DNA from 3 places in the Nocardia sp. NPDC050712 genome. Region 2 is predicted to be linked to each of the others. Evidence: riboswitches for the same ligand, from Rfam matches in the RefSeq annotation. Region 2 holds a riboswitch; each other region holds the start of a gene.

Evidence for each region. Region 2 has a riboswitch for S-adenosylmethionine ahead of AB0H76_RS26305 (aminotransferase class V-fold PLP-dependent enzyme). Riboswitches for the same ligand answer to the same signal wherever they lie in the genome.
Region 1: it holds a riboswitch for S-adenosylmethionine, as region 2 does, so the genes downstream of both, AB0H76_RS36440 (homoserine O-acetyltransferase) here and AB0H76_RS26305 (aminotransferase class V-fold PLP-dependent enzyme) in region 2, are expected to answer to the same signal.
Region 3: it holds a riboswitch for S-adenosylmethionine, as region 2 does, so the genes downstream of both, AB0H76_RS22720 (rhodanese-like domain-containing protein) here and AB0H76_RS26305 (aminotransferase class V-fold PLP-dependent enzyme) in region 2, are expected to answer to the same signal.

Annotation. Positions count from the first base shown of each region.
Region 1 covers NZ_JBFAHT010000006.1:192,744-200,127, forward strand. The annotation lists gene AB0H76_RS36425 (RidA family protein) at 16-420, shown strand; gene AB0H76_RS36430 (DUF3017 domain-containing protein) at 515-760, shown strand; gene AB0H76_RS36435 (hypothetical protein) at 1,192-1,506, shown strand; gene AB0H76_RS36440 (homoserine O-acetyltransferase) at 1,508-2,644, opposite strand; SAM riboswitch class IV at 2,720-2,830, opposite strand; gene AB0H76_RS36445 (TetR/AcrR family transcriptional regulator) at 2,931-3,638, opposite strand; gene AB0H76_RS36450 (MFS transporter) at 3,787-5,289, shown strand; gene AB0H76_RS36455 (NADP-dependent isocitrate dehydrogenase) at 5,577-6,800, shown strand; gene AB0H76_RS36460 (cytochrome P450) at 7,034-7,384, shown strand, end outside.
Region 2 covers NZ_JBFAHT010000003.1:1,272,402-1,279,785, reverse strand. The annotation lists gene AB0H76_RS26315 (Pls/PosA family non-ribosomal peptide synthetase) at 1-3,610, opposite strand, end outside; gene AB0H76_RS26310 (LysE family translocator) at 3,766-4,404, opposite strand; SAM riboswitch class IV at 4,530-4,644, shown strand; gene AB0H76_RS26305 (aminotransferase class V-fold PLP-dependent enzyme) at 4,692-6,005, shown strand; gene AB0H76_RS26300 (TetR/AcrR family transcriptional regulator) at 6,110-6,751, shown strand; gene AB0H76_RS26295 (lipase family protein) at 6,841-7,384, shown strand, end outside.
Region 3 covers NZ_JBFAHT010000003.1:472,092-479,475, reverse strand. The annotation lists gene AB0H76_RS22735 (amidohydrolase family protein) at 1-11, opposite strand, end outside; gene AB0H76_RS22730 (FAD-dependent oxidoreductase) at 65-1,453, opposite strand; gene AB0H76_RS22725 (hypothetical protein) at 1,701-2,153, shown strand; SAM riboswitch class IV at 2,205-2,320, shown strand; gene AB0H76_RS22720 (rhodanese-like domain-containing protein) at 2,336-2,752, shown strand; gene AB0H76_RS22715 (O-succinylhomoserine sulfhydrylase) at 2,778-3,992, shown strand; gene AB0H76_RS22710 (hypothetical protein) at 4,001-4,297, opposite strand; gene fgd (glucose-6-phosphate dehydrogenase (coenzyme-F420)) at 4,451-5,461, opposite strand; gene AB0H76_RS22700 (HAD-IIA family hydrolase) at 5,548-6,345, shown strand; gene AB0H76_RS22695 (MarR family winged helix-turn-helix transcriptional regulator) at 6,338-6,787, opposite strand; gene AB0H76_RS22690 (type 1 glutamine amidotransferase family protein) at 6,784-7,384, opposite strand, start outside.

The sequences.
Region 1 (7,384 bases), on a different contig from region 2:
GATAGGCTTTCGATCATGGCAAGCACAGCGCACAATCCGGCCGGATCCGGCCCGCCCGCACCGGGTTTCGCCCACGCGACGGTCGCCACCGGCAGCCGCATCGTGCATCTGTCGGGGCAGATCGGCGTCGACGAATCCGGTCAGGTGGTGCCCGGCGGTCTCGCCGCCCAGACCACCCAGGCGCTGATCAACCTCGGGCGTGCGCTCGAGGCGGCGGGCGGAAAAGCGGAGGACCTGGTGAGTGTCCGCTTCTACGTAGTGGACTGGGACCCCTCGAAATTCGAAGCGCTCGGCGCGGCGGGCGCCGCGGCCCGCGAGCACTACCAATTCCCGGAAACCACCGTCACCCTGGTCGGCGTGGCCGCGCTGTTCACCCCGGAACATCTCATCGAGATCGAAGGCGTCGCGGTCCTCGACTAGAGCGGTCTGCAAGAATCGGGGCGTGAGCGACATCGACTCCGCTGAACGGCACCCCAGCGGCACGGGCGGGCAATTCCTGCGCGTGCACCTGCCGATGGTGCTGGTGGCCGTGGTCGTCGCGGTGGCCGTGGTGTTCGTGGCCGGGGATCGCTGGCGCCGCGGCGCGTTCTTCTTCGGTGGCGCCACCCTGCTGGCGGCCGCGCTACGCCTGGCCCTGCCGACGGCGCGGGTCGGCTTGCTCGCGGTGCGCAGCAAGCCCTTCGACGTCGCCGCGCTGACGCTGCTGGGCTCGGCCATCCTGTTCATCGCCGCCACCATCAGCAGCCTCGGCGTGCAGTAGCGCGGCCACCGCGTCTACTCCGCTGAATTTCCCCCCGGTCCAGCGCTGGACCGCGTGCCGGGCCCGTGCCCGCTGCGGCGGCAGGCACGACGGCATCCCGTGGAAGCGGTGCACGCAAACCCCGCGCGAACCACGAGCCAGCGGATTCGTCACGCGCACAGCGCATCCCACGCTGCCGCCGGGAATGCGGCACCCGCGCACCGAACTCGGGCACAGCCTGCGGGTCCCGAGCCCGGGACCACCCGATTCGCCGGGACCAATATCAACCGCAGCCCGGCGGCGCGCCGCGCGGCAGTGAAATGACCTCCGAAGGTCAGTTGAGAGGCATCGCTGCGGCGACCATGCGGCGTATGGTCGAGCAATAGCCTGAAAGGGTGCCGTCCAGGACCTCGGCGGCCGGTCCAAGCACCGACCCAGCGTAGGGAGACGGCATGCCAGGCAACTTCGATGGCATCGACTGCGGGCTTTTTCCGCTGTGGACCGTCGCCGCCTACGTCCAGGGCAACGGCGCCGTTCCGGTCGGCACGGCCAGCGCCCGGGACCTGGCCATGGCGGCCGGCCTGGTGTGCGCGTATCTCCCTGTCCCCCAAACGGATTTCGCGGGCTACTACCTGATCGCCACGCGCAGCGATTCCTACGACGGCTACTTCACCAACGGCGCGGCGACCCACCGGTGGACCAGCACGGCCTCGCACGAAATGGACGGCTGGGCCGCCGGACCGTGGAGCGAACTCGAAACCACCTGAGCTAGCGGTGGTCCCGTGCCAGCCGCATGGTCTCGATCAGCAGCTTGGACACCGCGGCCGCCTCGGTGAGGAACCCGTCGTGCCCGTCGCGGGAGTGCACGACCTCGAGCCGCGCGCAGCCGGGCAGACCGTCGGCCAGCTCCTGCTGGGTGCGCAGCGGGTAGAGCCGATCGGAGTCGACGCCGCCGACCACGCACGGGACCGGCGTGGCGGCCAGCGCGGCCGCGATGCCGCCGCGCCCGCGGCCGACATCGTGCCGGTTCATCGCCTCGGTGAGCAGCACATAGGTGGCGGGATCGAAACGGCCGCACAGCTTTTCGGCCTGGTGCCCCAGGTAGCTCTGCACCGCGTACCGGCCGCCGCGCCACGGATCCTCGGCGCCCTGGGCGCTGTTCTCGAAGCGGTGGTCCAGTTCGCCTTCGGTGCGATAGGTCAGATGCGCGATGCGCCGCGCCAGGCCCATGCCGGTCATCGGCGCGCGGCCGGTGCCGTGATAATTCCCGCCCTGCCAATCCGGGTCGGCGGTGATGGCGGCGATCTGAGTGGTCTGGGTGCCGATCTGATCGGCGGTGGCGCGGGCGCCGACCGCGAGCACGAGCGCCGCGGCGACCCGGTCGGGGGCGGTGATCATCCATTCCAGCACCCGCATGCCGCCCATCGAACCGCCGACGACGGCGGCCAGGCGGTCGACGCCGAGCAGCTCCATCAGGGCGATCTCCGCGGTCACCTGATCGCGGATGGAGATCTCGGGAAACCGCGCGCCCCAGGGCTTTCCGTCCGGGGCGGGCGAGGACGGGCCGGTGCTGCCCTTGCAGCCGCCGAGCACGTTGGTGGCGATGACACACCACTCGTCGGTGTCGATCGGCGCGCCGGGGCCGACCATGCCGTCCCACCAGCCCGGTAGCCGGTGCAGCGAATCGGGAGCGCCGATCACGTGCGAATCACCGGTCAGGGCGTGCTCGACCAGCACCACGTTGTCCAGCGTGGGCGATAGCTCACCCCAGCGCTGCACCGCGAGATGCACATCGGGGACCACCGCGCCGTTCTCCAGGCGGACGTCCCCGATCGGGATCGTGCCCAGCCGGCCGTCCGGTGTGGGTAGCAGGCAGCGGGCGCTCGGTTCGGTCTCCACGGTCACGCCGTCGAGCCGTTCGCGCCGGCATACGCGGCAATGTGGCGGTTAACTTTTGCACACATCTGGGGGACCTCCTGAACAGCGCGCTTGCTCTCGTCTTTCGAAAGCCGGGTCATCACCCGGAGCACCCCACCGCTGCTGGAGGGTTGCCGACCAGCGAGCCGGGGCTTCGCGCTGGCACTCATGACCTAACGAACATGGTAGCTGGCGGGCGGTCAACGATTGAAATCACGTCGAGGAGATCACTGCCCGAATCGTTCGAATCGCCGAAAACGCGCCGGTGAGCGGCCTACTCGACGGTCGGGACGCAACAGAGCCGGCGCAGTTCCGCGAAGGCGCCGAGCACGGTCTTACGGGTGGCGCACGCCGCCGCTTCCGGCTCCCCGGACAGGATCAGTTCTTGGTCCTCGGCGAAGGCGATGTGGCACATCATCTGCCAGGTAGCGACGGCCAGGCGCACGGTGAGCGAGCCGGGTTCGATATCCAGGCGCTCGGCCAGCGCCTGCCCGAGCGGTTCGGACTTGCGGTCGTGGAATTCCATCGCCCGGGTGCTGACCGCCGGGCTGCTGGCCGCGATCCGCTGCATCTTCTGGAATCGGCGCAGCGAGATGGGCTCGGTCGCGTCCGCGCGCGCACCGGCCTCGACCATGTCCAGGAAGGCGTCGCAGAGGGCCTGTAGCGGGTTGCCGATCGTCGGCTGCGCGCGCAGCCGGGCGGCGACCGCCTGCCCGAAATCCTCGACCGGGCCGAGGATGATGTCCTCTTTGATCTCGAAGTACCGGTTCACGGTGCGCGGCGAGACGTCCGCCGCGTCGGCGATCTGCTCGACGGTGGTCGCCTCGAAGCCGTGCGCGTCGCACAACTCCAGCGCTACTTCGATGATCCGGGTCCGGGTCTGCTGCTTCTTGCGCTCCCGCAGACCGGTGGGCACTGCCCTGCCACCGCCCCGCACCGGTTCGGGATCGGCGGCGGCGTTGCCGGTCGATGAGTCGAGCATGCCGCCATGCTAACTCAGTTCATTCCACGTCCTGTCGGAATGAGTCAAATGTCGCACTGCGACATTTTTCCCTTGACGCCAAAAGTCGCACGATGCCAGGATCGTCCGCGTACTTCTGAAAAGCCAGGCCCAGACAAGGGAGAATCCCGTGACCCAATCCGCGCCGACGGTGGACGTCTCCGACGTCCCCGAGAAGCAAGGCAGCTCGGCCCGGTGGTGGGCACTGGGCGTGATCGCCCTGGCCCAGCTGATGGTGGTGCTCGACGCCACCATCGTCACCATCGCCCTGCCCTTCGCACAACGTGATCTGCACATCAGCGACGGCAACACCCAGTGGGTGCTGACCGCCTACACCCTGATCTTCGGCGGCCTGCTGCTGCTCGGCGGGCGCCTCGCCGACTACCTCGGCCGCCGCAAGATCTTCATGATCGGCCTGGTCGGCTTCGCCGCCGCCTCCGCGCTGGCCGGCCTGGCGCAGACCGGCGCGCAGCTGTTCGCCGGTCGCGGGCTACAGGGCGCGTTCGCCGCGCTGCTGGCCCCGGCGGCGCTGTCGCTGCTGTCGGTGACCTTCACCGAGACCAAGGAGCGTGCCCGCGCGTTCGCGGTGTTCGCCGGCATCTCGGCGGGCGGCGCGGCGATCGGCCTGATCGCCGGTGGCGCGCTCACCGAATACGCCTCGTGGCGCTGGACCCTGCTGGTCAACACCCCGATCGCGATCCTGGCCCTGGTCGGCGCCTTCGTCTTCGTGCTCAAGGACGTGCCGCTGCCCCGCACCGGCGGCTACGACGTGCCCGGCGCGATCACCGTCACCCTCGGCCTGATCGGCATCGTCTACGGCTTCAGCCGCGCCGCCGAGCACGGCTGGACCGATGCCAGCACCCTGGGCCTGCTGATCGCCGGCGTGGCCCTGCTCGCGGCGTTCGTCTTCATCGAAGCGCGGACCGCCAACCCGCTGCTGCCGTTGCGCATCCCCGGTGAGATCAACCGCGGCGGCGCGTTGCTGGCGGCGCTGCTCATCCCGATCGCCATGTTCGCGATGTTCCTGTTCCTGAGCTTCTACCTGCAGAACGTGCTCGGGTACACGCCGCTGAAGGCCGGTGTCGCGTTCCTGGCGTTCCCCGCCGGTATCGCCATCTCCGCGGGCGCCACCAGTGCCCTGCTGCCGAAGTTCGGTCCGCGCCCGCTGATGATCGTCGGCGCCGCGCTGGGCGTGCTCGGCCTGCTGCTACTGGCACAGCTCAGCTACGGCGACAGCTTCGCCACCAGCGTGCTGCCCGCGCAGTTCCTGATCGCGCTCGGCATGGGCCCGCTGTTCGTCGGCATGCAGGCCGTCGCGCTGCACCAGGTGGACGAAGCGGACTCCGGCGTGGCCAGCGCGCTGCTGAACGCGGCCCAGCAGGTCGGCGGCGCGGTCGGCACCGCCCTGCTCACCACCATCTCGGTACAGGCGGCCAAGGACTACGTGGCGGCCAACCCGGGCATCGACAACCTGGTCGCCAAGGCCTCGATCCACTCCTACGACGTCGCCTTCTACGTCGGCGCGGGCTTCTTCGCGGTCGCCATCCCGATCATCGCGTTCATGATCCGGGACAAGCCGGAGAACCTGATCGAGGGCGCCGAGGACGGCGTCAAGATTCCGGCCCACGTCTGATTCCGGCAATACGGTCCGCGTATCGCGAGCGACTCGCGATACGCGGACCTTGCCATTCTCAAATAATGGACAAAAGTACTAATGAGTAACTTTCGTCACCATTCTCACTCAGGGGTACTGGCGCACAGTGAGGTCGTTAGCAGCAGTACGCTTGTCTTGTTTGACCACATGACCCGCCGACCACGCGGGGCATATACGTTGTCTGTTGGAACAGCTGGCGCCCGCTCACAAGCGTGTTCGCCTGGCCGTGCAATGAGGGCACCATCCTTAGGAGGACACGCAGAACTATGTCCAAAAAGATCAAGGTTGAAGGCACCGTCGTAGAACTCGACGGCGACGAGATGACCCGGATCATCTGGCAGTTCATCAAGGACAAGCTGATCCATCCGTATCTCGACGTGAACCTCGAGTACTACGACCTCGGCATCGAGTACCGGGACAAGACAGACGACCAGGTCACCATCGACGCCGCCAACGCCATCAAGCAGCACGGCGTCGGTGTGAAGTGCGCGACCATCACCCCCGATGAGGCGCGCGTCGAGGAATTCGGGCTGAAGAAGATGTGGCGGTCGCCCAACGGCACCATCCGCAACATCCTCGGCGGCACCATTTTCCGGGCCCCGATCATCATTTCCAACGTGCCCCGGCTGGTACCCGGCTGGACGAAGCCGATCATCATCGGCCGGCACGCTTTCGGCGACCAGTACCGCGCCACCGACTTCAAGGTGCACCAGGCCGGCACTGTCACGCTGACCTTCACCCCGGAGGACGGCAGCGAGCCGATCGTGCACGAGGTCGTGAAGATGCCCGAGGACGGCGGCGTCGTCATGGGCATGTACAACTTCAAGCAGTCGATCGTCGACTTCGCGCGGGCCTCGTTCAACTACGGCCTGCAGCAGAACTACCCGGTGTACCTCTCCACGAAGAACACCATCCTGAAGGCCTACGACGGCATGTTCAAGGACACCTTCCAGGAGATCTTCGACGCCGAGTTCAAGACCCAGTTCGACGCGGCCGGGCTCACCTACGAGCACCGCCTCATCGACGACATGGTCGCCTCCTCCATGAAGTGGGAGGGCGGCTACGTCTGGGCCTGCAAGAACTACGACGGCGACGTGCAGTCCGACACCGTGGCCCAGGGCTTCGGCTCGCTCGGCCTGATGACCTCGGTGCTGCTCACCCCGGACGGCAAGACCTGCGAGGCGGAGGCCGCACACGGCACCGTCACCCGGCACTACCGGCAGCACCAGCAGGGCAAGCCGACCTCGACCAACCCGATCGCGTCGATCTTCGCCTGGACGCGTGGGCTCGAGCACCGCGGCAAGCTGGACAACACCCCCGAGGTGATCGGTTTCGCGCAGGCGCTCGAGGACGTCGTCATCAAGACCGTCGAAGGCGGCCAGATGACCAAGGACCTCGCGGCGCTCGTCGGCGGGGACCAGGGCTACCTGAGCACCGAGGAGTTCCTCGGCGCGCTGGACGTCAACCTGGCTCGCGCACTGCGTCAGTGAACTACCGCCGGGCCGAGCTGAGACGCTCGCCCGGCAACCCCGGCGCTGGGAACGCACCCAGCGCCGGGTCGAACGGAATCGGGCACCCGCCCACCGCTGCCGGTGAACGGGTGCCCGGACTGTTTTCCGGCGGGGCAAGTTTTAGCAGACGTTAAAGATCCACCGAATGCGCTGTCGCGGAGGGATTTCGGCGGTCCATCATCGAGTGATTCGACCTCGAGCATCGGAGCACCGTGCCTACCTCCACGATTACCGCGGCCCCCGGAAGTATCCCGCTGCTCGGGCACGCGCTGCGCCTGCACGATGATCCGCTCGGCTTCTTCGAGTCGATGCGCGAGTACGGCGAGATCGTGCGGATCCGGCTCGGATCCCAGGACGCCTACGTCCTGAACTCGCCCGAGCTGATTCGCGAAGTGCTGGTCGCCAAGGCCCGCGAGTTCTCGAAAGGCACCCAGATCGAGGGCGCCCGAGATCTTTTCGGCTACGGCCTCGTGAGCTCGGAAGGCGCGACACATCGGCGGCAGCGGTTGCTGATGCAGCCGGCCTTCCGGCGCGACCGGATCGCCGAATACGCGCGCACGATG
Region 2 (7,384 bases):
GGCCGATCGTCGCGCCGAGCCCGCGCAGCCACAGATTGAGTACGGGTGTGCCGGTCGCGGCGCGCGCGAACCAGGGCGCGGCGACGGTCTCGACGAAGGTGTCGGCGACCTCGTTACGCCACACGAACGAGCTCCACAGCGGATGCTCCTCGGCCCGGATCCGGCCCACCAGCAACCATTTGGCGGCGACGGCGCTGGCCCCGGCCAGCGCACCCGCGGCCAGTAGCACGAGGCCGCTGAGCAGCGCCGCGGTCAGATGCCCGAAGGTCTGGGCCAGCCAGGCCAGCCCGAAGATCACGCCGAGCCCGATCGCGAAAGTCACGAAAACCGGTATCAGGCGGCAGGTTTCGACGATGCCGCGGGCCACGCGCAGCCGCATGGGCGGATCGAAGGTGCGCTCGGTGTCGGCGTTCTCGGAGGCACGGCGCAGCCGGACCGGCGGGCTGCCCAGCCACGACGACCCCGCCTTGGACTTGGACGGTGCGGCCGAAAGCACCGCCACCAGACCATTTTTCGGCACCCGGCGGCCCGGGGCGGTCATGCCGGAGTTGCCGAGGAAGGCGCGCTTGCCGATCTTGGCCTCGCCGATCCGCAGCCAGCCGCCGCCGAGCTCGTAGCTGGCGATCATGGTGTCGTCGGCCAGGAACGCGCCGTCGGCGACGGTGGTGAACCTGGGCAGCAGCAGCACCGTGGACGCCTCCACCCGCTTGCCGATCTTGGCGCCGAGCAGCCGCAGCCAGATCGGGGTGAGCAGGCTGGCGTAGAGCGGGAACAGGAAGGTGCGCGCCGCGTCCAGCAAACGTTCGGTGGACCAGACCTGCCACCCGACCCGGCTGCGCACCGGGTGATAGCCCTCGGTCAGTCCGATGCTGAACAACCGCACCGCCACGATCGTGATCCCGGCGTACACCCCGAGACTGAGCAGCATGGCGACCGGCAGGATCGCGAAGGCGCGCACCAGCCCGGCCGCGAGCGTCGGCGTATCGCGCACCCACCAGGCGATGAAGGCGCCGCCCGTGCCGATACCCAGGATCGGCACGGCGGCGAGCACCATCGAGGTGATACCGAAGATCAGCACCCAGTGCGCGGCCCGCGCGGGCGTGGTGCCGGGCCAGCGATGCTGCGCCTTACCGACTTTCACCGCGGGCGAGCCCGCCCACTCCTGTTCGGCCTTGACCTTGCCCGCGACCGCGGAACCCGCGGCGATCTCGGCGTTCTTCCCGATCCGGGTGCCGGGCAGCAGGATCGAGCGCGCACCAACCACGGCCCCCGGTCCGATGGTGATCGGGCCGATGTGCACCAGGTCGCCGTCGATCCAGTAGCCGGACAGGTCGACCTCGGGTTCGATGCTGCACCCGTCGCCGAGTTCCAGCATGCCGGTGACCGGCGGCAGCGTGTGCAGATCGACGCCCTCGCCGATCTTCGCGCCCAGCGCCCGCGCGAACGGCACCATCCACGGTGCGCCGGACAGGTTCTCCGCGCCGCTGGCCTCGGAGAGCCGGATCGCGGCCCACAGCCGCAGATGCACCGGGCCGCCGCGCTCGTAACTGCCCGGCTCGACGCCGCGCAGCAGCAGCCGGGCCCCGAGCACACACAGCGCCATGCGCCCCGGCGGGGAAATGAACAGCAGGAACGCCACCAGTGCCCACCACCAGGACAGATGCGGCAGCCACGGCAGCGCGCCGTAGCGGGCGGCGATATTGCCGACGATGGCGAGCCAGGTCAGCCATTGCAGGCCGGTGAGCGTGGTCAGCGGGATGGTGGCCAGGACCTGGAAGGTCTGGGCGCTCAGCGGCGTCGGGCGCACGAGGCGTTCGTCGACGGCCTCGACCGGGGCGCTCGCGTCCAGGAAGTCGGCCAGCGCGCCGAGGCGCGGATGGTCGTACAGATCGGCGACCGCGACGTGCGGATAGCGCTCGCGCAAGGCCGCCACCAGCTGGGCGGCCGCGAGCGAGCCGCCGCCGAGATCGAAGAAGTCGGTGCCCGGTCCGGTGGCCTCCGCGCCGAGGAGCGAATCCCACAGTCCCGCGACCCACTGCGCCGTCGGGGACAGTCCGGTGTCGGCGTCCGGGTCCTTGTGCTTGGGCAGCGGCCAGGGCAGCGCGTCGCGGTCGACCTTGCCGGAGGTGCGGGTGGGCAGTTCCGCGACGACAGCGAGCCGGGGCACCAGTGGCGCCGGAAGTTGTTCGGCTAGTATCGCTCTGGCTCCGGCCTGGTCGAAATCGTCGCCGGGGCCGGTCAGATAGCCGACCAGGATCTTGTTGCCCGCCTTGGTGGTTCGGATCGCGGCCGCGGCGCCGGTGACACCCGGCAGGTGCTGCAACGCGTTGTCGATCTCGCCGAGTTCGATCCGGCGGCCGCCCAGCTTGATCTGGTCGTCGGCGCGGCCGAGGAAGACCAGACCCTCCCGGTCGTTGCGCACCAGATCGCCGCTGCGGTACGCCCGCTCCCAGCCGACCGAGGCCAGCGGCGCGTATTTCTCGGCATCCTTGGCGGGGTCGAGGTACCGGGCCAAGCCGATACCGCCGATGACGAGCTCGCCGGATTCGCCCTCCCCCACCGGATTACCGGCCGCGTCGACGACGGTGAGGTCCCAGCCGTCGAGCGGGAGACCGATCCGGACCGGCCAGGTGCCGTCGAGCAGCGCCGCGCAGGCGACCACGGTGGCCTCGGTCGGCCCGTAGGTGTTCCACACCTCCCGGACCGAGTCGACGTCTCCCGAACTGCTGTTTCCGGCGAGCTTTTCCGCGAGTTCGGGCGGGACCGCCTCGCCGCCGAAGATGAGCAGCCGGACCGAGTCCAGCGCCTCGGCCGGCCAGGTGGCGGCCAGGGTCGGCACGGTGGAGACGATGCTGATCTCCCGGCGCACCAGCCACGGCCCCAGATCCGCGCCGGTCCGCACCAGCGCGCGCGGCGCGGGCACCAGGCAGGCGCCGTGCCGCCAGGCCAGCCACATCTCCTCGCAGGAGGCGTCGAAGGCCACCGAGAGCCCCGCCAGTACCCGGTCGCCGGGGCCGATCGGCGCGTCGCGCAGGAACAGCCGGGCCTCGGCGTCGACGAACGCGGCGGCGTTGCGATGGGTCACCGCAACACCTTTCGGCGTACCGGTGGACCCGGAGGTGAAGATGATCCAGGCGTCGTCGTCGGGTGCCGGGAGTTCGGTGGATTCCACTGCCGCGTCGGCTGTTTCGACTCCGGTGCGCTCCACACCGGCCGCCGTGACGATCGCGCTGACCCGCGCCTCGCCGAAGACCAGGCGGGCCCGCTCGTCCGGATCGTCGGCGTCGACCGGGACGTAGGCGGCGCCCGCGTGCAGCACCGCGAGAATGGTGACGTAGAGATCGCTGCTCCCCGAGGGCATCCGCACCCCGACCCGGTCCCCCGCCCGGACACCCGCGGCGGCCAGCCGACCGACCACGGTATCGACCTCGGCCAGCAGTTCGGCGTACCCGAGCACCGTCGTGCCGTCATCGAGGGCGGGCGCGTCGGGGTAGGTGTCCGCGGTCGCGGCGAGAATATCGACCAGGGTCCGGGCCGGCGGGGCAAGGGTGCCGCGCAGCAAAGGATTCGATAGCTCCTCGGCTACCGCATCGACCTCCGGCTGGAGCATCCGCCCTGCCCACCTCTCATAGACCGATCCCGGCCCATACCGAGACGGCGGAAATACTGCACGACCAGGGTTACCAGTGGGCAAACACCACGGTGACCAACTGTCCACGGTACCTGCGGTACCTGCGAATTTCCCGTCGCCGAACCGCGGCAGCGTTACGCGGCCGAAGCGGCGGTGCCGATCCCGAGCGTGGCGAGAATTCCCGCCGAGGCCTGCTCGAGCCGCTCCCGGATCACCGGCCGCCGCAGCAGCGCCACCGCCCGCGAAGCGAGCAGCGCGACCAGCACCATTTCGATCGCGGCGATGGCGGATTCGATGGCGCCGAGCGCCAAGGTGTTGGCGAAGCTGACCTCGGACAGGAACTGCGGCAGTACCGCCAGGTAGAACAACCCGACCTTCGGGTTGAACAGGCAGGAGATCACGCCCGCGGCGAACGCCGAGCGAACCGAGGCGGCCGCCGCCGGGCGGGCCGGGGTGTCCGCCGGTTCCGCGGCGGCCGCCCGGCGCTGCTTCCGCAGGTCGATCAGGGCGCGAATTCCCAAGTACAGCAAGTAGATTCCGCCGACCACCTTCAACAGCCGATAGGCCGTGGCGGACTGCTCCAGCAGCGCGGCGACACCGGCGGCCACGACCACCGCCCACACCATTCCGCCCAGCGCCGACCCCATCGCCGCCGCGATCCCCGGTCGGGCATCGGCGATCGAGTAGCGCAGCACCAGGAAGGTGTCCGGACCGGGCGTGAGGGACAGCAGGATGCACAGGCCGACGAAGCTGAGCAGGAGTGAAGGTGTCACCCCTCCATGGGAACGCATCCGGAACAAGTTCGCAAGTTTATTCTTTTCACTGCATTTTCATGCAGCCGCGACTAGCGGGAAATGGCGGTTGACAGGCCGCCGGTGCGTCTGACAATCTCGGTTCAGGTCATGAGTACCAGCACTAAGCCCCGGCTAGCTGGTCGGCAACCCTCCTCCGCGGTGGGGTGCTCCGGGTGACGACCAGGCTGTTCGTCCAGATGGGCGCGGCAAGCGCGGACTCGACCGATCTCACGATTGCGGGTCCCTGAACCGACGGGATTTACGTGATGACTGCTGTGGCCACCCAGATCTGCGCCCCCCTCGCCCGAGTATCCGGCGACGATCTCCAGGTGCCGCTCGTGCAGGGCGGAACCACCACCTACGCCAACTTCGACTACGCCGCCAGCGCGCCGGCTCTGGCCCAGGTCACCGACCGGGTGCAGGAGCTGCTGCCGTTCTACGCGAGCGTGCACCGCGGCGCCGGCTACGCCTCGCGCATCTCCACCGAGCGCTACGAAGCGGCCCGCGGTTCGGTCACCCGCTTCCTCGACGCCGCCGACGACCAGGTCGTCGTGTTCACCCGCAACACCACCGATTCGCTGAACCTGCTGGCCGGCTGCGTCCCCGGCGACACCGTCGTCCTCGACATCGAGCACCACGCCAACTTCCTGCCGTGGACCAAGAACGGCCGCCGCGTCGTGCGCGCCGCCGACACCGTCGAGGAGACCATCCGCCTGGTCGTCGCCGAATTGTGCAGCAAGCCCGCCGCGCTGCTGGCGGTCACCGGCGCCTCCAACGTCACCGGGGAGGTGCTGCCGCTGGAACGCCTCGCCCTGATCGCGCACCAGTGCGGCGCCCGCATCCTGGTCGACGCCGCGCAGCTGGCGCCGCATCGCCGGATCAGCCTGCGCGACACCGGCATCGACTACCTGGCTTTCTCCGGCCACAAGCTCTACGCGCCGTTCGGCGCCGGCGTGCTGGTCGGCCGGCGGGACTGGCTCGATCAGGCCGAACCGTATCTGGCCGGCGGCGGCGCGGTCCGCGAGGTCACCACCGCGGGGGCGCAGTGGGCGCCCGCCCCGCAGCGGCACGAGGCCGGCTCGCCCAACGTGCTCGGCGTCGCCGCCCTCGCGGCCGCCTGTGACGCCCTGTGTCAGATCGACCCGCAGACCCTCATCTCGCACGAACACGAACTCGCCGAACGCCTCCGCACCGGCCTGTCCGCCCTCCCCGGCGTCCGCCAGCTGCGGCTGTGGGCCGACAGCCCCGACATCGTCGGCATCGTCGCCTTCACCCTGGACGGCTTCGCCCCCGGCGAGGTCGCCGCCTACCTCTCCGCCGAGCACGGCATCGGCGTCCGCGACGGCCGCTTCTGCGCCCACCCGCTGCTGGCCCGCCTCGGCTTGGAAGGCGCGCTGCGCGCCAGCGTCGGCCTCGGCACCAGCTCCGCGGACGTCGATCGGCTGATCCAGGCCGTCGCCACGCTCGTCGAGCACGGCCCGTCCTGGAAGTACGCCAAGACCGACGGCCTGTGGAACCCCACCCCTGAAACCCGCGACTTCTCCGATCCGAGCGCCGGCGCGGCCGCCTGCCTCGACTGACCTCCGCAAGGCGGGTGCGGGCCGGGAAACCTGCCCGCACCTGCCTTTTCGGTTGCGGCCACCGATCGGGAACCGCGCCGCGGCGGGCACTACGCTGGGCGGCGATGGGTACGCCGCAGACCAGACACAGCTACTCCGGACAATCGGTCCTGGAGCGCCGCGCCGAGCGCCGCGCCTTGTTCGTAGACGCGGCGCTGACGGTGTTCGCCGATCGGTCGTACGCGAAAAGCTCTGTGACAGAGATCTGCTCGACCGCGGGCCTGTCCCGGCGCCAGTTCTACGAGGAGTACTCGAGCCGCGAAGATCTCCTGATGGCCGCCTACGACGCGGCCCATCAGGCGGCCCGGGACGCCGTCGCGGCGGCGCTGGCCGACACCACCGGCGGTTCGGCCCGCGAACTGGTCACCGTGGGCCTGACCGCGTATCTGGACGCGATGGTCAGCGATATCCGCCGGGCCAAGGTCGCCTACGTCGAGGTGGTCGGCGTCAGCGAACGCGTCGAACAGCACCGGCTCGGCGTGCGCGACGAGTGGGCCAACACCATCGAGGCCATCGCCTCCAACGTGCCCGAGGTGCGCGCTCCGGCCTGCGGCTGGCCGACCGCCATGGCCGGCTTCATCGGCGCGCTCAACGGCGCGGCCCATCACTGGAGCATGGACGAGCAGCGGCCGCCGGTGCGTGCCCTGGTCGAGATGCTGTCGACGCTGCTGTTCGCCTTGCTGATCCCCAGCACATCCGAGGGGTAATTGCGATCCCGGTCACGTTCGTGCGATAGTGACGCGCAACATTGAGACGCAGGTGTCTCAATGCGGGGAACAAGGGATGTGGGTCGAAGATGACCATCTGGAAATCACACGCGCTGCGTCGTACCGCAGCCCTGGCCGCCGGCGTGCTCGCGGTATTGGCCACTACGACAACCGCCGTCGCCGAACCGGCGCCGGCCCAGCCGGCCATTCAGGCGCCGGCCCCGATACCGCTGCCGCCGGAATTCGACGCCGCCTTCTACAACCCGCCCGCGGACGTGGTCGCCGCCACCGACCCCGGCGGGCTCATCGCGGTCCGGCAGGTCAACGTCGCGAACGCGGGGATCATCCCGCTCAATGTCGACGCCTGGCAGGTGTCCTACCGCTCCAACAACACCGCCGGACAACCGATTCCGGCCGTGGCCACCATGCTCAAGCCGCGCGGCGTCGCCCCCGAACCCCGCAAACTGCTGTCGGTGCAGATCGCCGAGGACTCGCTCGCCGGGTACTGCGCGCCGTCCTACGCGCTGCAATTCCTCTCGGCCGCCACCTTCGCCGGCCAGATCGTGGCGCCCGCCGAATTCCTCTTCGCGCAGGCCGCGCTGCAACAGGGCTGGGCCGTCGTCATCCCCGACC
Region 3 (7,384 bases), 800 kb from region 2:
GCATCGAACACTTGTACAGAATGCCTCAGTTAGCGAGTTTTCGCTGCCGTCGCAGGACCAAGAACTACACCTTGTTGGGTTCGCTGGCGCGCAACATGTCCTCGCGCTCGACAACCTTGACCCGCTCGCGGCCCTCCGGCTCGCCCAGGGCGCGCTCGTGCGCGTCCAGGCGGTACCAGCCCTGCCAGGTGGTGAACGGGATGCCCTTGCCCTCCAGGAAGGTGGTGACGGCGTCCAGTTCCGGCTCCGGGGCCGGGGTGAAGTTCGTGCTGTCGTCGAGCAGGCAGGCCACGGTCTCGTTGGCGTCGCCCTTGGTGTGGCCGATCAGGCCGACCGGGCCGCGCTTGATCCAGCCGGTGACATAGGTGGCCGGCAGGTAGCGGGCGGGACCGTCGGCGTCCTCGTCGGCCAGCACGCGGCCGGCCTCGTTCGGCACGGTGCCGGCCTGCTCGTCGAAGGGCAGGTTGTTGATGTTCTGCGAGAGGTAACCCACCGCGCGGTAGATCGACTGCACGTCCCACTCGCGGAAGGTGCCGGTGCCCTTGACGTTTCCGGTGCCGTCGAGCTGGGTGCGCTCGGTGCGCAGGCCGACGACCTTGCCGTCCGCGCCGAGCACCTCGGACGGCGACTCGAAGAAGTGCAGGAACAGCTTGTGCGGGCGGGTGCCCTGATCGCGAATCGCCCACTGCTCCAAGGTGTTGGCGACCATGTCGACCTGCTTGGAGTGGCGGCGCGCGGCCTCGGAACCGGCGTCGTAGTCGATGTCCTCGGGGTCGACGATGACCTCGATGGTCGGCGAGTGGTCCAGTTCGCGCAGCTCCAGCGGCGTGAACTTGGCCTGCGCCGGGCCGCGGCGGCCGAAGACGTGCACCTCGACGGCCTTGTTCTCCTTGAGGCCGTTGTAGACGTTCGGCGGGATCTCGGTCGGCAGCAGTTCGTCGCCGGTCTTGGCGAGCACGCGCGCGACATCGAGGGCGACGTTGCCGACGCCGAGCACCGCGACCTTCTCCGCGTGCAGCGGCCATTCGCGCGGCACGTCCGGGTGGCCGTCGTACCAGGAGACGAAGTCGGCGGCGCCGTAGGAGCCGTCCAGATCGATGCCCGGGATGTCGAGCGCGCGGTCGGCGTTCGCGCCGGTGGAGAAGATCACCGCGTCGTAGAAGCGCCGCAGGTCGTCCAGGGTGATGTCGGTGCCGTAGTCGATATTGCCGAGCAGGCGCACCTGCTCCTTGTCGAGCACCTTGTGCAGGGCGGTGATGATGCCCTTGATGCGCGGATGGTCCGGCGCGACGCCGTAGCGGATCAGACCGAACGGCGCGGGCATGCGCTCATACAGGTCGATGCTCACCTCGGCGTCGGATTTCATCAACGCGTCGGCGGCGTAGATACCGGCCGGTCCTGCGCCCACGATCGCGATGCGGAGCGGGCGAGTGGCTGCACTCTGTTCGGTCATCTCTTACGCGCACCTTCGGTCGAAAAATAATGGCGTCCTTCTTAGCCTAGGCTAAGTCGAGCGGCCGCTGCGGTTGCCCCTGACGATGCGGCTGGTGCTGCTGGCTCGTAACTGCAAAGCCCCCAGGTCGCTCCGTGCCGCACTGCCACATGGTGATGGCGGCCGACCACGGTCTCGCGATTCTATCGGGACGCCCTCGGCCGCCTGCACGGGTGCCGTCCACCAGGCATAAGGAATCATCGACACCATGACCGAGCAGCAGCCCACGCCAGAGGACGAGCCGATCCTGGTCGACCAGACCGACAAGCGATCGATGACCCCGTTCATCGCCGCGGCGATCTTCGCCGCGATTGTGCTGGTCGCGGTGTTCGCGGGCGGGCTGCTGTCCCCGGCTGAGAAAAATGTCACAGAAGCCGACCGGATCTCCGCGGCCGTCAGCAATTACGTCGGCGGCCGCGCGCAGAGCGACGCGGTGCCCGCGCCGGGCACCGCGTGCACCGGATTCGACGAGGCCAAAACCCCGCTGGGCGCCCAGTTCGGGGCCGGCGGCCGAAAGTCGGTGGAACTCGCCAGGATCGAGGGGCAGACCGTGAACGGGGACCGCGCCAAGGCCACCGTCACCACCGAGGCCGACGGCAAAGAGACCACCGAAACCTGGAATCTGGTCCGGACCGACGGCAAATGGCTGGTCTGCAACTGACCCGATTTCGGTGTTTGACAGCCCGGCCCCTGTCCAGGCAATCTCAGTCCAGGTCATGAGCACCAGCGCCAAGCCCCGGCTCGCTGGTCGGCAACCCTCCTCCGCGGTGGGGTGCTCCGGGTGACGACCTGGCACGCATCCGAACCCCGATGCGGCAAGTGCGGATTCTCAGGAGGATCGACATGACTTACGCCGGTGACATCACCCCGCAGCAAGCGTGGGACCTGTTGCGCGACAACCCCGAAGCCGTGCTGATCGACGTGCGCACCGAAGCCGAATGGCGCTTCGTCGGCGTCCCCGACACCACCGCGATCGAGCGCCCCACCGTGCTCATCGAATGGGTCGACGGCACCGGCACGCGCAATCAAGCCTTCGCCGACCAGCTGAGCAAGGCCCTCGACGGCCGCGCGCCGGAAGCACCCGTGGTGTTCCTGTGCCGCTCCGGTCAGCGCTCCGCGCACGCCGCGACGGTGGCCACCCAGCTCGGCATCGCGCCGGCCTACAACGTGGACGAGGGCTTCGAAGGCCCGCTCGACGCGGACGGTCACCGCGGCGGCTCCGGCTGGCGCGCCCGCGGGTTGCCGTGGAAGCAGTCGTGAGCCCGACTTCTGTGAAGGAGCAGTCATGATCACCGGTGGCGCGTTCGACAAGCCGCTGCCCGAGGGCGTCGGCCCGGCAACCCTCGGCGTGCGCGGTGGCCTGCGGCGCAGCGGTTTCGAGGAAACCTCCGAGGCGCTGTACCTGAGCTCCGGCTTCGTCTACGAGAGCGCCGAGGCGGCCGAGGCCTCCTTCACCGGCGAGATCGAGCACTTCGTCTACTCCCGCTACGGCAACCCGACGGTGGCCATGTTCGAGGAGCGGATGCGGCTGCTCGACGGCGCCGAAGCCTGCTTCGCGACGGCCAGCGGCATGTCCGCGGTGTTCACCGCGCTCGGCGCGCTGCTGGGCGCCGGGGATCGACTGGTGGCCGCGCGCAGCCTGTTCGGGTCCTGTTTCGTGGTGTGCAACGAGATCCTGCCGCGCTGGGGCGTGGAGACCGTCTTCGTCGACGGCGACGACCTGGACCAGTGGGAGCAGGCGCTGTCGGTGCCGACCCAGGCGGTGTTCTTCGAGACACCAGCCAACCCCATGCAGACCCTGGTCGACGTGCGCCGCGTCACCGAGCTCGCGCACGCCGCGGGCGCGAAGGTGGTGCTGGACAACGTCTTCGCCACTCCGCTGCTGCAGCGCGGCTTCGAGCTCGGCGCCGACGTGCTCGTCTACTCGGGCACCAAGCACATCGACGGGCAGGGCCGGGTGCTCGGCGGCGCCATCCTCGGCCCGCAGGACTACATCGACGGCCCGGTGAAGAACCTGATGCGCCACACCGGCCCCGCGCTGAGCCCGTTCAACGCCTGGACCCTGCTCAAGGGCCTGGAAACGATGCCGCTGCGAGTGAACCACTCGGCCGCCTCGGCCCTGCGCGTCGCGAAGTTCCTGGAGGACAACAAGTCCGTGAACTGGGTGCGCTTCCCGTACCTCGAATCACACCCGCAGTTCGACCTGGCCAAGAGCCAGATGAGCGCGGGCGGCACCGTCGTCACCTTCGAACTGAACGCACCCGCCGACGAAGCCAAGAAGCGCGCCTTCGAAGTACTGAACCGCCTGCGCATCGTCGACATCTCCAACAACCTCGGCGACGCCAAAACCCTGATCACCCACCCCGCCACCACCACCCACCGCGCCATGGGCCCCGAAGGCCGCGCCACCATCGGCCTCACCGACGGCGTAGTCCGCATCTCCATCGGCCTCGAAGACGTCGAAGACCTCCTCGACGATTTGGACCACGCCCTCAGCTGACCGGCTGGCTACTCCTGCGGCGGCGGCAACCGCCGCAGGACCTCGTCGAGTTTGGTATCGACGCGTTCGAAGCCTTGCTCGACGGTGGTGCCGAGTTGCTCGACGGTGGTGCCGAGTTGTTCAACGGTGGCGGCCAACTCCTCGTGCTTCAGCGCGAGATTCGTGACAGCCTCCTGGACGCGGCCGAGCCGACGATCCAGCTTCACCAGTTTGCCGGAGACCACGGTCAGGGTCGCGGAATCTCTAGCGCCTTGGATTTCCATTTGCGACTCCAGGGTTGCTACGCGGTCTTCGAGGTCGGCCATGATGTCGAGATTCCTTTCCCTGATCGTACAAGCGGAACAGCCCCGAGGCGCTGACTTCTCCGCCGATCTTGGCCGTTCCCAGGACAGAAAACACCCCCCGAGGCTCCGAATGTGGATAAGTCGGGGGGTGTGGATAACTTCTGGCCGGGGGACCTAGGCGAGGGCGCGCAGGCGCGGGGCCAGGTCGCGCTGGAACAGGTCCAGGAAGCGGCGCTGGTCGTGCCCGGGGGCGTGGAAGACCAGGTGGTTCAGGCCCGCGTCCAGGTACGGCTTGATCAGGTCGACGGCCTGGTCCGGGTCGCTGGCCACGATCCAGCGCTTGGCGATCTGCTCGATCGGCAGTTCGTCGGCGGCGGTCTCCATCTCGATCGGATCGGTGATGGAGTGCTTCTGCTCCGGCGTCAGCGACAGCGGTGCCCAGAAGCGCGTGTTCTCCAGCGCCAGTTCGGGATCGGTGTCGTAGGAGATCTTGATCTCGATCATCCGGTCGATGTCCTCGACGGTGCGGCCGGCCTTGGCGGCGCCCTCGGCGACGGCGGGCATCAGCTTGTCGGTGTAGAGCTCCATGCCCTTGCCCGAGGTGCAGATGAAACCGTCACCCGCGCGGCCCGCGTACCGCGCGACCAGCGGCCCGCCGGCGGCGACGTAGATCGGGATGCCGCCCTTGGGCACGTCGTAGATGGAGGCGCCGACGGTCTTGTAGTACTGGCCCTCGAAGTCGGTGCGGTCACCGCTCCACAGCGCGCGCATCAGATCGACGGATTCGCGGAGCCGGGCGAAGCGCTCCTTGAACTCGGGCCACTCGCCGGTGTAACCCGTGGCGATCTCGTTGAGCGCCTCACCGGTGCCGACGCCGAGCATGATCCGATCGGGGTACAGGCAGCCCATGGTGGCGAACGCCTGCGCGATCACCGCCGGGTTGTACCGGAAGGTCGGGGTGAGCACCGACGTGCCGAGCTGGATGCGCTTGGTGCGCTCACCGACGGCCGCCATCCAGGCCAGCGAGAACGGCGCGTGCCCGCCCTTGTGCCGCCACGGCTGGAAATGGTCGCTGACAGTCGCGCTGTCGAGACCGTGCTCCTCGGCGAGCACCGCGATTTCTACGAGTTCGCGCGGTCCGAACTGTTCGGCCGACGCTTTGTATCCGAGCTTTAGATCACCCATTGTTCCGACCATAGTCACGAGGATTGGATCGTGTGCGAAGTGTCTCAACGGCGCGCGCGGGCGAGCGGTAGCGGATAATTGGCTCCGTGACCCAAGACAACGAGCCGATCCTCTCCTACCTCACCGATATGGACGGGGTGCTGGTGCACGAGGATCAGTTGATTCCCGGCGCCGACGAGTTCCTCGCGGAGCTGCGCGCCAACAACACGCCGTTCCTGGTGCTCACCAACAACTCCATCCGCACCCCGCGCGATCTGCAGGCCCGGCTGCGCCACACCGGCCTCGACATCCCGGAGGAGGCGATCTGGACCTCCGCCCTGGCCACCGCCACCTTCCTCAACGATCAGCGCCCGGGCGGCACCGCGTACGTGGTCGGCGAATCCGGCCTGACCACCGCCCTGCACGAGATCGGCTACGTGCTGACCGACAGCGCCCCCGACTACGTGGTGCTCGGTGAGACCCGCACCTACTCGTTCGAGGCGATCACCACCGCGATCCGCCTGGTGGAGAAGGGCGCGCGGTTCATCGCCACCAATCCGGACGCCACCGGCCCGTCCCGCGACGGCCTGCTGCCCGCCACCGGGTCGGTGGCCGCGCTGATCACGCGGGCCACCGGCAAGGAGCCGTACTACGTGGGCAAGCCGAATCCGCTGATGATGCGGTCGGCGCTGCGCCGGATCGGCGCGCACTCGCAGTCGACGGTGATGATCGGCGATCGGATGGACACCGATGTGATCGCCGGGCTGGAGGCGGGCATGCGCACCATCCTGGTGACCACCGGTATCTCCACCCGCAAGTCGGTGGAGCAGTACCCGTACCGCCCGACCGCGGTGCTGGATTCGGTGGCCGAGCTGGTCGGCCGGACCGACAAGCCGTTCAGCTAGCGTCGCCGGCGAGTTTGTCGAGCACCGCCGAGAGCCGGGTCAGCGCCTCGACGGTGCGGGCGAACTCCGCCTGACCCAATTCGCTGATCAGCCGGTCCGCGATCACCTCGTGCCGGGGGCCGATCCGTTCGACGGCGGCCCGGCCCGCCGCGGTGACCGCGACGAGCTTCGCGCGCCGATGCGCCGGGTTCGGCCGGTATTCGGCAAGCCCCTTGTCCACCAGCAGATCCGCGATGCGCTGCACACTCTGGCGAGTAATGCCCATCGCGCGCGCGATGCCCGACACCGGGAGCGGCTCCCGCAGCACCGCGCCCAGCACCTGCCACCAAGCCGCGGTCAGCCCGGCGGGTGCGGCCAATTCCTCGGCGATGGCGAGGAATTGGCCGTTCAGCCGAAATGACGTGATCGCCGCCGTGCTGAAGAGTTCCTGTTCCGGAGTCATGCCTGCGATTTTGTCTGCTCGTAGGCATCGAGTTCGGCGTAGGCCGCGGGCTCGCGGTACGCGAAGAGCCGGTACCAGGCGTCGAGGATGTGCGGTTCGTAGACGCCGAGCACGCCGAGCACCTCGCGTGCGAACTCGAACGGCGCGGTGCCCGAGGCCGTGACGACCTGCCCGTCGGTCACCGCGGGCTGCTCCACATAGTGGTCTGCGCCCGAATAGCCGCTGTAGACAAGGAATTCCGCGACATTGCTGGTGTGCTTGCGGTCGTCGAGCAGACCCGCCTTGGCCAGCCCGAAGGTGGCGCCGCAGATCGCCGCGACGGGCACCCCGGCGGCGACGAACTCGCTCGCCTTGCGGGCGAACGGCTCGAGTTCATCGCCCATCCAGGTATCGGCGCCCGGCAGGATCAGCATCGCGCTCTCGGCGGGGGAGAGCTCCGCGATCGCGAGGTCCGGCACGATCCGCATCCCGCCCTTGGTGACGATCGGATCCTTGGTCAGGCCGACCGTGCGGACCTCGAACGTGCCGGGTGCGAGCTGCCATTCCGGATTGTTGATGTGCGCGGTGGCCGCACCGATCTCCCAGTCGGCGAGGGTG